Linked DNA regions of Alkalinema sp. FACHB-956. The protein of the gene in region 1 binds, or shares a complex with, the protein of each later gene. Links are inferred from orthologs where the notes say so. Each region holds a gene or a part of one and is shown on either strand. Other genes may lie near its edges.

The links. The genes of interacting proteins can lie anywhere in the genome.
Region 2: the proteins of carB (region 1) and carA are in contact, whole or in part, in a solved structure (PDB 1KEE), measured with the Escherichia coli proteins. The link is inferred for Alkalinema sp. FACHB-956 from one-to-one orthologs.

The regions. Positions count from the first base shown.
Region 1 is NZ_JACJRC010000021.1:55,095-63,183, reverse strand. What follows is about bases 2,036-5,795. They hold carB (carbamoyl-phosphate synthase large subunit), read left to right. Parts: upstream 2,036-2,358; coding sequence 2,359-5,595; downstream 5,596-5,795. Other genes in these bases: H6G21_RS19140 (GGDEF domain-containing protein), read right to left, coding at 5,651-5,795. Outside these bases: H6G21_RS19155 (HetZ-related protein 2), read left to right, coding at 1-600; H6G21_RS26310 (helix-turn-helix domain-containing protein), read left to right, coding at 922-1,974; more of H6G21_RS19140, read right to left, coding at 5,796-6,766; H6G21_RS19135 (hypothetical protein), read left to right, coding at 6,869-7,060; H6G21_RS19130 (Uma2 family endonuclease), read right to left, coding at 7,111-7,698; H6G21_RS26075 (hypothetical protein), read left to right, coding at 7,792-7,914. UniProt on the Escherichia coli protein: Large subunit of the glutamine-dependent carbamoyl phosphate synthetase (CPSase).
Region 2 is NZ_JACJRC010000042.1:16,551-21,589, forward strand. Bases 1,833-4,703 are described here. They hold carA (glutamine-hydrolyzing carbamoyl-phosphate synthase small subunit), read left to right. Parts: upstream 1,833-2,627; coding sequence 2,628-3,779; downstream 3,780-4,703. Other genes in these bases: H6G21_RS23865 (retropepsin-like aspartic protease), read right to left, coding at 1,833-2,122; H6G21_RS23870 (hypothetical protein), read left to right, coding at 2,178-2,573; H6G21_RS23880 (anti-sigma factor antagonist), read left to right, coding at 3,860-4,216; H6G21_RS23885 (ribonuclease III domain-containing protein), read left to right, coding at 4,343-4,703. Also shown: trpD (anthranilate phosphoribosyltransferase), read left to right, coding at 1-758; H6G21_RS23860 (Uma2 family endonuclease), read left to right, coding at 819-1,352; more of H6G21_RS23865, read right to left, coding at 1,436-1,832; more of H6G21_RS23885, read left to right, coding at 4,704-4,774. UniProt on the Escherichia coli protein: Small subunit of the glutamine-dependent carbamoyl phosphate synthetase (CPSase).

The sequences.
Region 1 (8,089 bases):
GTGGTGGATGTATTGCAGGAAGTGATTCAAGAGTTAATGCAGCAGGACTCCTATCTGCAACAGCAAACTGCTTGGATCAGCCAATGCACCCCCGATCCCCGGCTACGGAATGCCTTGGTACTTGCCGCGACTGAAGAATATTGCCTGCGCCCCATCCGCAACCAGCCCTTGCTGATGTATCGCTTTGTCAACTATCTGCGCCGATCGCAGCGGGGCGGCATGACCCAAGTGCCCACCGCCGACTTTATCCGTCTGGTGTCTGAAGAGGTCAATCCAGATGATGCTGACGGATCCGTTAGCCTATTGGATGGCCAAGCCATTAGCGAATATCAAGATGCCCAAGCCCAAGCCCAACAGCAGGAAATTCGGGAAGCGGTGGTGGATAACTTGGCTGCCTACCTCGATGAAAAAGTTGGCCCGGAAGCCTCTGAATGGCTGAAATTATACTTGCAGGGAAAAACTCAGGAAACCATTGCCGAAGCCCTCAATATGCCCATCAAGCAGGTCTACCGCCTGCGGGAAAAAGTCAGCTATCACGCCATCAAAGTTTTTGCCACGAAAAAGCAACCGGAATTGGTTGCAGAGTGGCTGGGGGGCTAGATTAGCTGCAATTAACACGGCCCATCTTCCCTTGAGATCTCCACAGAGAGTGTTCTCATCCGCCTCTTGACCCTGTAAACTGTCCCATAGATTCGTGGGCAACCTGAGAATTTCTTGCGATTTCCCAAAGATGTTCTAGCCTGCGTAATCACACCCCTAAATTCAGCCATCCCTGGATTCATTCAGCAAAGTGAAGACTGGCTTGATGAAGGTGAAGACTGGCTTGATGAACGTTCCATCGCATTGCTAAGGTCTTTAGAAATAGGGTATTCAGGCAGAAATTTTCAGGGTGTTGGTGTATCGGCTTAGGGAGAGAAAGCAGTGGACAAGTTTGCAGCAGAAACACTCAAAGCGATCGCAGAAAAGCTCATCCAAGCCCGAGAAGCTCAGGGAATTTCTTTGAATGAGATTTCTACTAAGACTTACATTCCGCTGCGGCTCTTGAAGGCATTGGAGGCAGCAGAGACCTACAAGCTGCCGGAACCCATTTTTGTTCAGGGGTTTATCAAACGCTATGCCGATTTGGTTGGGCTGGATGGTACCGCCATTTCCCATGAATTTCCGCTGGAACAGACCACCAGTAGCATTCCCAATCCCGTCGTCACCTACTCGCAACCTGTCACTGCCCGTCCTGCTGAGCCTTTGATCCAAGCTCCTGTCCAGTCTTCTGTGCCCAATCCGACCCGGCGGGTGGAAACTAGCCCTTCGAACGCGACCCCTCGCAACGCTTCAACCGTCGGCGATCGCTCCAATTCTTCTGCACCTACCGCTGAACCGATCGCTAGTTCCAGCACAATGCTCCAGGATTTGCCGAGTTCTTGGACGCGATCGCTGAACACCCCCTCTGACAGGCCCAATTGGCGACTGCCGGTGTTGGCCGGAATTTTAGGGGTAGTTCTCCTGGGCAGTATGGTATTCCTGCTCACCCAAAACCGGACGCCCACCCCCGAACCCGCCAGTCCTAGTGGGGCAACGACCGTTCCCCCGGCTCCCAGCCCAAGCCCCCAACCAATCACCGACGGGCGATCGGGAACCATCGCCGCAACTTCGACCACGCCAGCCCCCCAAGCTGCCGCCAGTCCTCAAGCTGCCGCTAGCCCATCCGCCGCCCCCCAACCCGGAGCCGTCACGGTGAATCTCAATGTGACAGACGACAGTTGGGTGGAAGTGGAAGTGGATGGCAAGGTCGAAACCTCGGCAACCTTGCCTAAGGGAACCCAGAAAACCTGGTCTGGGCAGAAGGAAATCATTGTTTACTCAGGGAATGCCAAGGGCGTCTCCGTTTCCCGCAACCAAGGTGCCGCCAAAGCCCTGGGGAAAACCGCCAACCCTCAAGGAATAAAATTTACGCCAACGGGGGAAAGTCCCCTCTAGGCACGATCGCAGCAACCCGTAGACTCGCGTCGATTCCAGAACCCAAAGGGTGAATGGAAGGATGACTGATGTCACACCTAACAGCACAATTGGTGGCGCAATAGTCGCGATCGACTGCCTAGACTATCAGCAACTGCCTAGACTATCAGCAACTGCCTAGACTATCAGCAACTGCCTAGACTATCAGCGAATGCTGACGACTTATCAGCTAATTCTGACATGGCTCACTACCTAGACTGACCTGGATAGGTTGTCCCCTAGGAGGAGCATTTCAGCTTGCCGTTCCTTTAGAATTTCTCCAGAACTCTTCCTTGGGTCGGCTCTTTTAGAAAGCCCCTCATCCCTTACAATAGTTTGGATTTCTGCACCTCAAGATTAATTGCCATGCCGCGTCGTAATGACCTCAAAAAGATCCTGTTAATTGGCTCGGGCCCGATCGTGATTGGACAGGCTTGCGAGTTTGACTATTCGGGGACGCAGGCATGTAAAGCACTGCGGGATGAAGGATATGAGGTCATTCTCATCAACTCCAATCCGGCTACGATCATGACGGATCCGGAGACTGCCGATCGTACCTACATCGAACCCCTAACGCCCGAACTGGTGGAGCAAGTCATTGCCAAGGAGCGCCCCGATGCCCTCCTGCCCACCATGGGGGGACAGACCGCCTTAAACCTTGCCGTTACCCTAGCTAAGAGTGGGGTGCTCGATCGCTATAACGTTGAACTGATTGGCGCGAAACTGCCCGCGATCGAAATGGCGGAGGATCGCAAGCTCTTTAAAGAGGCCATGGAACGGATTGGCGTCGGTGTCTGTCCCTCCGGCTTGGCAGAAACGATGGAAGAAGCCAAGCGCATCGCCCAGGAAATTGGTAGCTATCCGTTGATTATTCGTCCAGCCTTTACCCTCGGGGGCACCGGCGGCGGTATTGCCTACAACCAAGAGGAATACGAAGCGATCGCCCAGTCCGGGTTAGACGCCAGCCCCGTTTCGCAGATTCTAGTTGAAAAATCGCTGCTGGGCTGGAAGGAATACGAACTGGAAGTGATGCGGGATTTAGCCGATAACGTGGTGATTATCTGCTCGATCGAAAACTTTGATCCCATGGGCGTCCACACCGGCGACTCCATCACTGTTGCACCAGCGCAAACGCTAACGGACAAGGAATACCAACGCCTGCGGGATGCCTCGATTAAAATCATTCGCGAAATCGGCGTCGAAACCGGCGGATCGAACATTCAATTCTCCGTCAATCCTGAAACGGGCGAAGTGATTGTGATTGAGATGAATCCGCGCGTGTCGCGATCGTCGGCCTTGGCTTCGAAAGCTACGGGATTCCCGATCGCAAAAATGGCGGCGAAGTTAGCCGTGGGCTACACGTTAGATGAAATCCCCAACGACATCACGAAAAAGACCCCGGCCAGCTTTGAACCGACGATCGATTACGTCGTCACCAAAATTCCTCGCTTTGCCTTTGAAAAGTTCCCCGGTTCCCAGCCCACCCTAACCACGCAAATGAAGTCCGTGGGGGAAGCGATGGCGATCGGGCGGACGTTCCAAGAGTCCTTCCAAAAAGCCTTGCGATCGCTGGAAACGGGGCGAGCTGGCTGGGGCTGCGATCGCGAGGAAACCTTGCCAGCGATTGAACAAATTCGGGCTAGCCTGCGGACACCCAACCCGGAGCGCGTCTTCAGCCTGCGCCACGCCATGCTGAGTGGGATGACCGTTGAGGAGATTCATGAATTAACCGCGATCGATCTGTGGTTCCTGGATAAGTTGCAGGATTTACTGAAAACGGAACAATTCCTCCGATCGACCGCCTTAACCAGCCTCGATCAGGACACCCTATACGCCATCAAACGGCAGGGCTTTAGCGATCGGCAAATTGCCTTTGCGACGGGCACCCACGAGGATGAAGTCCGCAGCTACCGCAAATCCCTCGGGGTGATTCCGGTCTACAAAACCGTTGACACCTGCGCGGCGGAATTTGAAGCGCTGACGCCTTACTATTACTCCGCCTACGAAACGGAAACGGAAGTGCTGCCGTCCGATAAACCCAAAATTATGATCCTGGGCGGGGGGCCAAACCGGATTGGGCAAGGGATTGAGTTTGACTATTGCTGTTGCCATGCCTCCTTTGCCTTACAGGATGATGGCTATGAAACGATCATGGTCAACTCCAACCCAGAAACGGTTTCCACGGACTACGACACCAGCGATCGCCTGTACTTTGAACCGCTGACCAAGGAAGATGTGCTCAACATTTTGGAAGCGGAAAATCCCAGGGGTGTGATTATCCAATTTGGGGGGCAAACGCCGCTGAAGTTGGCAGTCCCGTTGCAAGAATATTTAGCCAGCGATTCCGCAACCGTTGAAACCAAGATTCTGGGCACCTCACCGGATTCGATCGACACTGCCGAAGATCGGGAGCGGTTTGAAAGAATTCTGCGGGAGTTGGACATCAAGCAGCCCGCCAACGGCCTCGCCCGCAGTTACGAGGAAGCGCGGGAAGTGGCCAACCGGATTAGTTACCCGGTGGTGGTGCGGCCTAGTTATGTGCTGGGCGGTCGGGCTATGGAGATTGTCTATTCCGATGCGGAATTGGAACGCTACATGGTTTACGCCGTACAGGTGGAGCCGGATCACCCGATTTTGATCGATAAGTTTTTAGAAAACGCGATCGAGGTGGATGTGGACGCGATCGCCGATGCGACGGGTCAGGTGGTAATCGGGGGCGTCATGGAGCACATTGAACAGGCGGGGATTCACTCGGGGGATTCCGCTTGTTCCATTCCGACGGTGTCGTTGCCCGAGAGCGTGCTGACGCAAATTCGTACTTGGACGGTGCAACTGGCCAAAGCTCTGAAAGTCGTGGGCTTGATGAATATCCAGTTCGCCGTGCAAGGGGAACAGGTATACATCCTAGAAGCCAATCCCCGCGCCTCTCGAACGGTGCCGTTTGTTTCTAAAGCGATCGGAAAACCCTTGGCTAAGTTAGCAGCGCGGATCATGTCGGGGAAAACGCTAGCGGAATTGGATTTTACATCGGAAATTATTCCGACCCATATCTCGGTGAAGGAAGCAGTGTTGCCCTTTGAAAAATTCGCGGGAACGGATACCATTCTGGGGCCGGAGATGCGATCGACGGGCGAAGTCATGGGCATCGATAGTAATTTTGGGACGGCCTACGCGAAGGCGGAGTTGGGTGCGAGTCAACGCTTGCCTCGGGAAGGCATGGTGTTTGTATCCACCAATAACCGGGACAAAGGGCTGGTGGTGTCGGTGGTGCAGGAGTTCATCGATCTGGGCTTCAAGATCGTGGCCACCAGCGGAACTCGTCAAGTGTTGAAGGAGCACGGTGTGGAAGTGGAGTTGGTCTATAAACTCCACGAGGGACGGCCCCATGTACTGGATTGGATCAAGAACGGGCAAATCCAGTTGATTATCAACACACCCTCTGGGGAAGAGGCCCAATCCGATGGGCGCACGATTCGGCGGGCGGCGCTGATGTATAAAATCCCCATCGTGACGACGATCGCGGGGGCTAAGGCAACGGCGGCGGCGATTCGATCGATGCAATCCCAAACCCTAGCGGTGAAAGCGTTGCAGGATTATTTTTAACGGCTAAAACAGCTAGCAGTTATACCGAGTCGCCGTTCGTGAATGCAGCGGTGAGTTAACGCAGCGATCGATCGCTGGTAACGGGTTGAGAGGCTGGGGCCAGCATCACACGATCGCGCCCCAGTCTTTTTGCTTGGTATAAGGCTTGGTCTGCCCGGTCAAACAATTGCGCGAGGGTTTCTTGGTGTTGCAAGACGGCGACTCCAAAGGATGCTGTGACATGGCCAACCTCCGGGATGGGGTGATTGGCGATAACCATTCTCAGCCGGTCTGCCAGGTGTAGCAATTCCGTTGCAGTTTCTCCAGGCACGACGACTAAAAATTCTTCGCCGCCCCAGCGACTGAAGATATCCTGTTTCCGCAAATGGGTTTGGCAACAATGGGCGATCGCTTGTAGCACCCGATCTCCGACTAAATGACCATAGCGATCGTTCACCTGTTTGAAGTGATCGACATCGCAGAGGATGATGCCGATCGACGCTTCCGCCTGATCGAGCAAGGTTTGCAGGAATTTTTCACCCGCTCGACGGTTAAAGATACCGGTGAGTCCATCTTTTTCGGCGACTTCCTTGAAATGTAATCGCTCTAGATAAAGTTTGACAACGGCATCCTGAAGCTGGGAGTAAAACAGAAGTAATGTAAAGTTAATCGCCATGGAAGGCAGAAGGGTAATCATTAAGTCAATGCCACGGGGAGTAGATAGTTCTGGCAAATGGAAACTAAAATAGATGACGACAGGTGCTGCGATCGTTATCCATAGTGCAATCGCAAGTTGGATAGCGCGATGGGGTTGAAGAAAGACGACGATTCCGGAAATTAGCAGAAACAGTCCTGAGGAAATAGGTGGGAAACTATCCACTAAACGGCGATCGGGATGTATCCAAGCATCAATGACAAAGAAGTATTCTGGGAGTAGAAAAATTAAGCAACTCCAGCCCAATGTGAGTTTGATGACGAGGGGGAGTTGCTGAGGCACTTTCAGCAGGTATAGCAAAAGGCCGAAGCAAAAGATAGCACTGGCGGGCGGAATGATTCTGGATAGGAGGTGGGGCTGGGGTTCAAAGGCGTGGAGAACGGTTGCCAATAGTCCTGCTAAGGCCATGACTGTTAGGATGAAAATGGAGGCTTTGCGCTTGAGGGCTGCTGTGGAATCGTCTGCTCGAAAGATCATAGGGGGCGTGGTAAAACTGAATTTAAGATAGACAAATTATCCAGTTTTTGCCCCGAAATGATTCAGATCATCTCAATGCAGAGGATTCAGTGCATAGCTTACTTGTATTTGAGTCCAGCGCAATTACGGCAGATTGGCATTAAGGCTTTGGTGCAGGCGTTAGGTGCGGTGGGAATGGCGCGTTTTTTGCAGCAGTTTGACCAGGGCCGTGGAGATTACACGCGCGATCGCGATTTGCTTTTGGATAGCATTACCTTAGAAGACGCGATCGCTCAAATTAAGCAATTCCGCTAAGGAAAAGGGTGATTTTTGAGTGTTCCGTTTTGCGATCGGCGAGTTGAAGTTTAAACGGATTCGGGTTCTGGGGTGAGGGTTAAACCGCGATAGATCTGTTCGATCGCAAAACTCAAGTTAATGCTTTTGAGTTCAATGGTGTCGCCTGCCTGGTAGTTAGTGATTACCCAGTCGCCTGCTTCATTTTTGTGGTACAAGTCTATTTCGATGCTGGTGGAACTAACTAACACATAGTCAATCAGCATGGGGTTTTGGCGATATAGGCGAAATTTTCCACCACGATCGTAGGCTTCGGTGCTGGGGGAGAGAACTTCAACAATGAGGCAGGGGTAGGTGATGTATTGGGTGGTGGTTTTGTCGCGATCGTCGCAGGTGACGCTGGCGTCGGGGTAGGTGTAGTTGTTGGCGTTCAGAATATTGACTTTTATATCGGAGTTGCCAACAATGCAGGCGCTATTTGTTAAGTGACTGTCAAATAGAGCAGTTAGCTTGATGGCAATGCGGCCATGATTGATGCTACCACCGGTCATGGCATAGACTTGGCCGTCAATCAGTTCGTGTTTCTCTAGCTGCTTTTCTTCCCAAGCGAAGTATTCTTCGGGGGTGAAGTGGCGGGCGGTGTCTTTGGCTGCAACCATAGTTTTAGCTCCTGGAGATATGGCCAGCGCAGTTTTAGGCTGTTTGTTCTAGATTTTAACAATTTAGACAAACCTTGGTTGGAGCCAGCCTTTTTGGAATGGTTCGGTTGGTTCGATCGTACGGGGGAGGGCGATGATGTTGGGAGCGATCGCGGCGATCGCTTTTTCACGTCCTTGCAGCGATCGTGGCAGATGCTTGAAATTACCCGATGCTAATAAATGTCGATTAATGTTACGTAGCAGGTTGAAATCAAACCTTTAACTCCCGGCCACGTCATAGAATAAGGTCAGCTTAACTAGCCTCGAATCAATGAGTGTGCTGATCTATTTGGATGTATGTTGCTTGAATCGCCCGTTTGATGATCAAACTCAGGAACGGGTTCGGTTGGAA
Region 2 (5,039 bases), on another replicon or contig:
CTTCCACGTTTAATATTTCGACCGCCGTGGCTTTTGTGGCGGCTGCGGCTGGGGTGGCGGTTGCCAAACATGGCAATCGATCGGCCTCCAGTCGGGTGGGGTCGGCGGATGTGCTGGAAGCGTTGGGGGTAAATCTCGCTGCGCCCCCGGAGAAAATTCATGCAGCGGTGCCGGAGGTGGGCGTGACGTTTCTATTTGCCCCCGGTTGGCATCCAGCCATGAAGGCGGTGTCGGACTTACGCAAACAATTAAAAATTCGCACCGTGTTTAATCTGCTGGGGCCGTTGGTCAATCCGCTCAATCCTACGGGGCAGGTGATTGGGGTGTATAAGCCGGAATTGGTGCAACCGATCGCTGAAGCGTTGCAACAACTGGGCAAGCAACGGGCGATCGTGGTTTATGGCCGTGAAAAATTGGATGAAGCGGGCTTAGGGGATCTCAGTGACATGGCGGTGCTGGCGGCAGGGGAGATTCAGACACAAACCTTGGATCCCGCAGCGGTGGGTGTTACAGCGGCCCCGATCGCGCAATTAAAGGGCGGTGATGTGCCGGAAAATGCTGAGATTTTGCGCAATATTCTACAAGGCAAGGGTAGCCTAGCCCAGCGGGATGCTGTGGCCCTCAATGCGGCCTTAGCCCTACAAGTGGGTGAAAAAGTGACCTCGATCGCGGCAGGGGTGACCCTAGCCCAGTCGGTGATTGATAGTGGTGCCGCTTGGGACAAACTAGAGCAATTGGTGGCATTTCTCAAGGCTTAAAGCAGACCAATGACTTCGCTTACACCTTTCTCCGTTTGTAGTTTTCTCAGCTTGTAAACGATGCAGCAGCCGTTCTATGAATTTTGCCGCAGCAACCCAGATTTACGAGTCGAGCGAACGGCTCAAGGAGAAGTCTTGGTCATGGCACCCACCGATTCCGACACAGGTAATCGGCTTTTCAATTTAGTGGGGCAGGTGGGGATATGGATAGAACAAGACGGAACGGGGTTAGGGTTCGACTCTAGTGCAGGTTTTACCTTGCCTAATGGCGCAACCCGATCGCCGGATGTGTCTTGGATTCGCCGCGATCGCTGGGAGGCTTTAACGCCGGAGGAACAACAATCCTTTGCGCCGCTTTGTCCCGATTTTGTGATTGAGCTGAAATCAGCCAGCGATCGTTTAGAGGCGCTGCAAGCCAAGATGCAGGAATACATCGACAATGGAGCGCAGTTGGGCTGGCTGATCGATCGGCAAGCCCAACTGGTGTGGATCTATCGCCCCAATCAAGCGGTGGAAATTTTGGATCATCCTGAAATGGTTATTGGCGACCCTGAGCTTCCGGGCTTAGGGGTCAACCTACGATCGATCTGGTAGGGCACCGTTGGCTCACGTCTAGCGATCACCGAGTCCAACACCGAGTTCAACACCGAGGCCAGGGAAGTAGTGCTGGCCTCGCCTTAGTTAGAGCAACGGGAAAATTCCACTAGGTTTTGATTGCGTTTAATGCTGATGTCGCAATCCCCAAAGAAATCGTGACCGAGGAGCGCCACAGGCCCGATCGCGACGGGAAAATCATAAATCGTGCCACCCCCCACTGCCATCGATTTGATGTAGCCCACATTGAATTGGGTCGATCCGGCGGGGGTCATCGCGGGTACAGAGCCGATGGTTTCCACGCCCAGGGCCTGGGCCATATCCTGGGTAATCATCGTGCCACTGGCCCCCGTATCTACCATCATTTCAAAGCGGTACTTCCCGTTAAACAGCACATCCACCACCGGAATGCCACCTTGGTAATACTTGATGGCAACCCGATACACGCGATTACCTGCTGGGGCCAGACTGACGACATCTCCCTCTTCAGAAATTTTGGGATCCACCGCAACATAGCGCTCTCCCCCCGTTCGTCCCTGCGATCGGGCCAGTTTTTGCTGAGCGCGGGATAATCCTGCTTGAAAACTCGCTAACCGCCTAGCCACTTCTTTATAGTTCGGATCGCCTTTCGGAGTTTGCTTCAGCAGTTGAATTGCCGATTTCCAGCGATCGATGACCAACGTCCAGTCCTCTGGCGATTGGGCCGATTGGGCAATGCTATCCGCGCTTTCCGCCTTGTCTAATGCCAGTTGAAAGACCGGACTCTCCACCAAGTTTACCTCTGGCCTAGTATGAGTCAGCTGAGTCCCAGCAGGTCTAGAGGCTTTGGCCGAGGATGGAGCCGACTGGGTCGATGTCGGCTGGGCTGGTGTGGAGGTGGCCGATGTAGAGGGGGGCTTGCCAGTTGCTATTGGTGGGGCGCTGGTGGTGGGTGTTGCATTGTCTGCCGGGGTGGGATTGCCCAAGGGGGGAGACGCTATGATTTGGCAGGAAGCGCAAAGTACCGCGATCGCGCCTCCCAAGCCCCATCGCATCAGGCTGATTGTGGCAGCCCACATCCTGGACTCAGAATGCGGTTTAACAGGAATCAGCAAGTTAGCCATGGTGACGGGATCGCAAAAGGGTCTGTATCCAGGATATTTCCCGTCTACAAACTTGTCCCCTGCCAAAAACGAAATTTTTTTAGGAATCCTCAATTCTGCCCCATCTTGGTTTCAATAAAGGTGAGATAATACGCAGGATTTATTTTCACAGGCATTTGCACAGGCTGAGTCTATGACCCTCTCTTCAGTTCAACCCGCCTTGCTGGTCTTGGCGGATGGTACGAGCTACCACGGCTTCTCCTTCGGCGCAACGGGAACCACGATCGGAGAAGTGGTGTTTAACACGGGCATGACGGGCTACCAAGAAGTGCTGACCGATCCGAGTTATCGGGGCCAAATTGTCACCTTCACCTATCCGGAATTGGGCAATACGGGCGTCAATCCCCAGGATGAAGAATCCCACCAGCCCCATGTGCGAGGCGTCATTGCCCGCAATATCTGTGAGCGGCCTAGCAACTGGCGATCGACCCAGTCGTTGCAAGACTATCTGGTGCAACACAATCTGATTGGGATTTATGGCATTGATACCCGTGCCCTCACCCGTCGTCTGCGATCGTCGGGAGCCATGAACGGAGGACTCTCAACGGAAGTTTTGGATCCCGCAGTCTTGCTTCAACAGGTGCAAGCCGCTCCCAGCATGGCTGGCTTAAATCTGGTTAAGGAAGTCACCACCGAGCAGCCCTACGAATGGACAGAAGCCACCGAAACCGACTGGGAATTTAGCCCCACGGCTTCTCCAGAAAAAGCTTTCACCGTGGTTGCGATCGATTTTGGCATTAAGCGTAATATTCTGAAGCGGCTGGCAAGCTATGGCTGTCGCGTGATTGTGGTACCTGCTAACACCCCAGCCGAGGCAATCCTCAGCCACAATCCCGATGGGATTTTCCTGTCCAATGGGCCAGGAGATCCCGCTGCTGTAACGGAAGGCATTGCCACGACCCAGGCGCTGCTAACGGCCAACAAACCGATTTTTGGTATCTGTATGGGCCACCAAATTTTGGGGCTGTCCATGGGTGCGGAAACCTTCAAGCTCAAGTTTGGCCACCGGGGGCTCAACCATCCCGCCGGACTCAGCCAACGGGTGGAAATTACCAGCCAAAACCATGGCTTTGCGATCGACCCTGAGAGCCTGCCCAATGCTACTGTGGAGGTAACCCATTTAAACTTGAACGATCGCACCGTTGCGGGCCTAAAGCATAAAACACTGCCCATGTTTTCTGTGCAGTACCACCCCGAAGCCAGCCCCGGCCCCCACGATGCGGATTATCTGTTTGAGCAGTTTGTCCAAGCCATGGCAAATCATCGCTGCTCTAGCAATGAATAGCGTATTCCGTCAGAAAGAGTGTATACTGGTTCGTCGGATTGTTGGACTATGGAGCGAGGAGGCCCGCTATACCTGAGCAACTGACCTTGACCGTTAGCTTGAGAGGCACTCGCGAAGTCAAGGATAACTACCAATTGTTTCGCCTCACAGGTCTTCTGGATGCTTTTTCTGAGGCCACTTTCCGTAAAGTGCTCAATAAGTGTCTTGATGAAGGTCCTAAAAATGTCGTCTTGGATCTCTCTAAGATCGACATGATCGACAGTTCTGGCTTAGGGGCGCTGGTTCAGATTGCAAAAAAAGCGCAATCTGATGCTGGAACCCTACAGATCGTGACAAACCCTCGTGTGACCCAGACCGTTAAGCTCGTTCGGCTAGAAAAGTTTTTAGCCCTGCAAGCTTCTGTGGATGAAGCGATCGCGAACGTCAAATCCGCCTGAACCCTGAAGTGATTCTTGGCCAATGCTATCCAGCGATCGTCTGGATAGCCCTTTTATTCTTGTAATTCTTGGCAATGTTTCTGTGAGTTGTATGTTCCAGTGAGTTCTACAGAGACCGCTTCTCCCTTGAGCCAGTCATTTTTGTTGGCACCCCGTCCTTTGCCCCTGCGCAAAGTTCAATCCCTTTCTCCCGCAGCCTTGGCTTATCTTGGAGATGCGGTCTACGAACTTTACATTCGCCAAGCTCTGCTGCTCCCCCCCCAGCGTATCGATACCTACCACCATCGTGTGGTGGCTCAAGTCCGTGCTGAAGCGCAAGCGAACTATCTTCAGCAATTAGCGCCCCACTTAACGGAAGTCGAGTGGGACTGGGTTCGCCGAGGCCGTAACGCTGCTTCGTCCCGCCACAAGCGAGTGGATGCTCAAATCTATCAACAAGCAACTGGATTTGAAGCATTGATTGGCTATTTGTACCTCGCGCAACCCGATCGCCTAGAAGTTTTACTGTCCTATCTCAATGGTTCCAGCGAAGGAGTCCTGTCCGCTCCCCATGACTAGCGGAGGGGGTTCACCACGGCAGTAAACCCCAGCTGTTAGCTCCCAAGTGCTAACAGCTGGGGATCAGGGACGACTCTGATGGAGCTGACGATGGGTTCAACCATGACAATTTGCCTCAGTCTCGCGTTCTCGCAAGGACTGGAAAGGGTTTTGCTGTGACAGGTTGGAAAATTTTTCTAACCTCCGGTGTTCAGTGATCTCGTTGTGTGAGGGGATGCCCGAGATCGACTGCATGTTTTTTGGTTTTCTTTTAACGTTTTGGCAG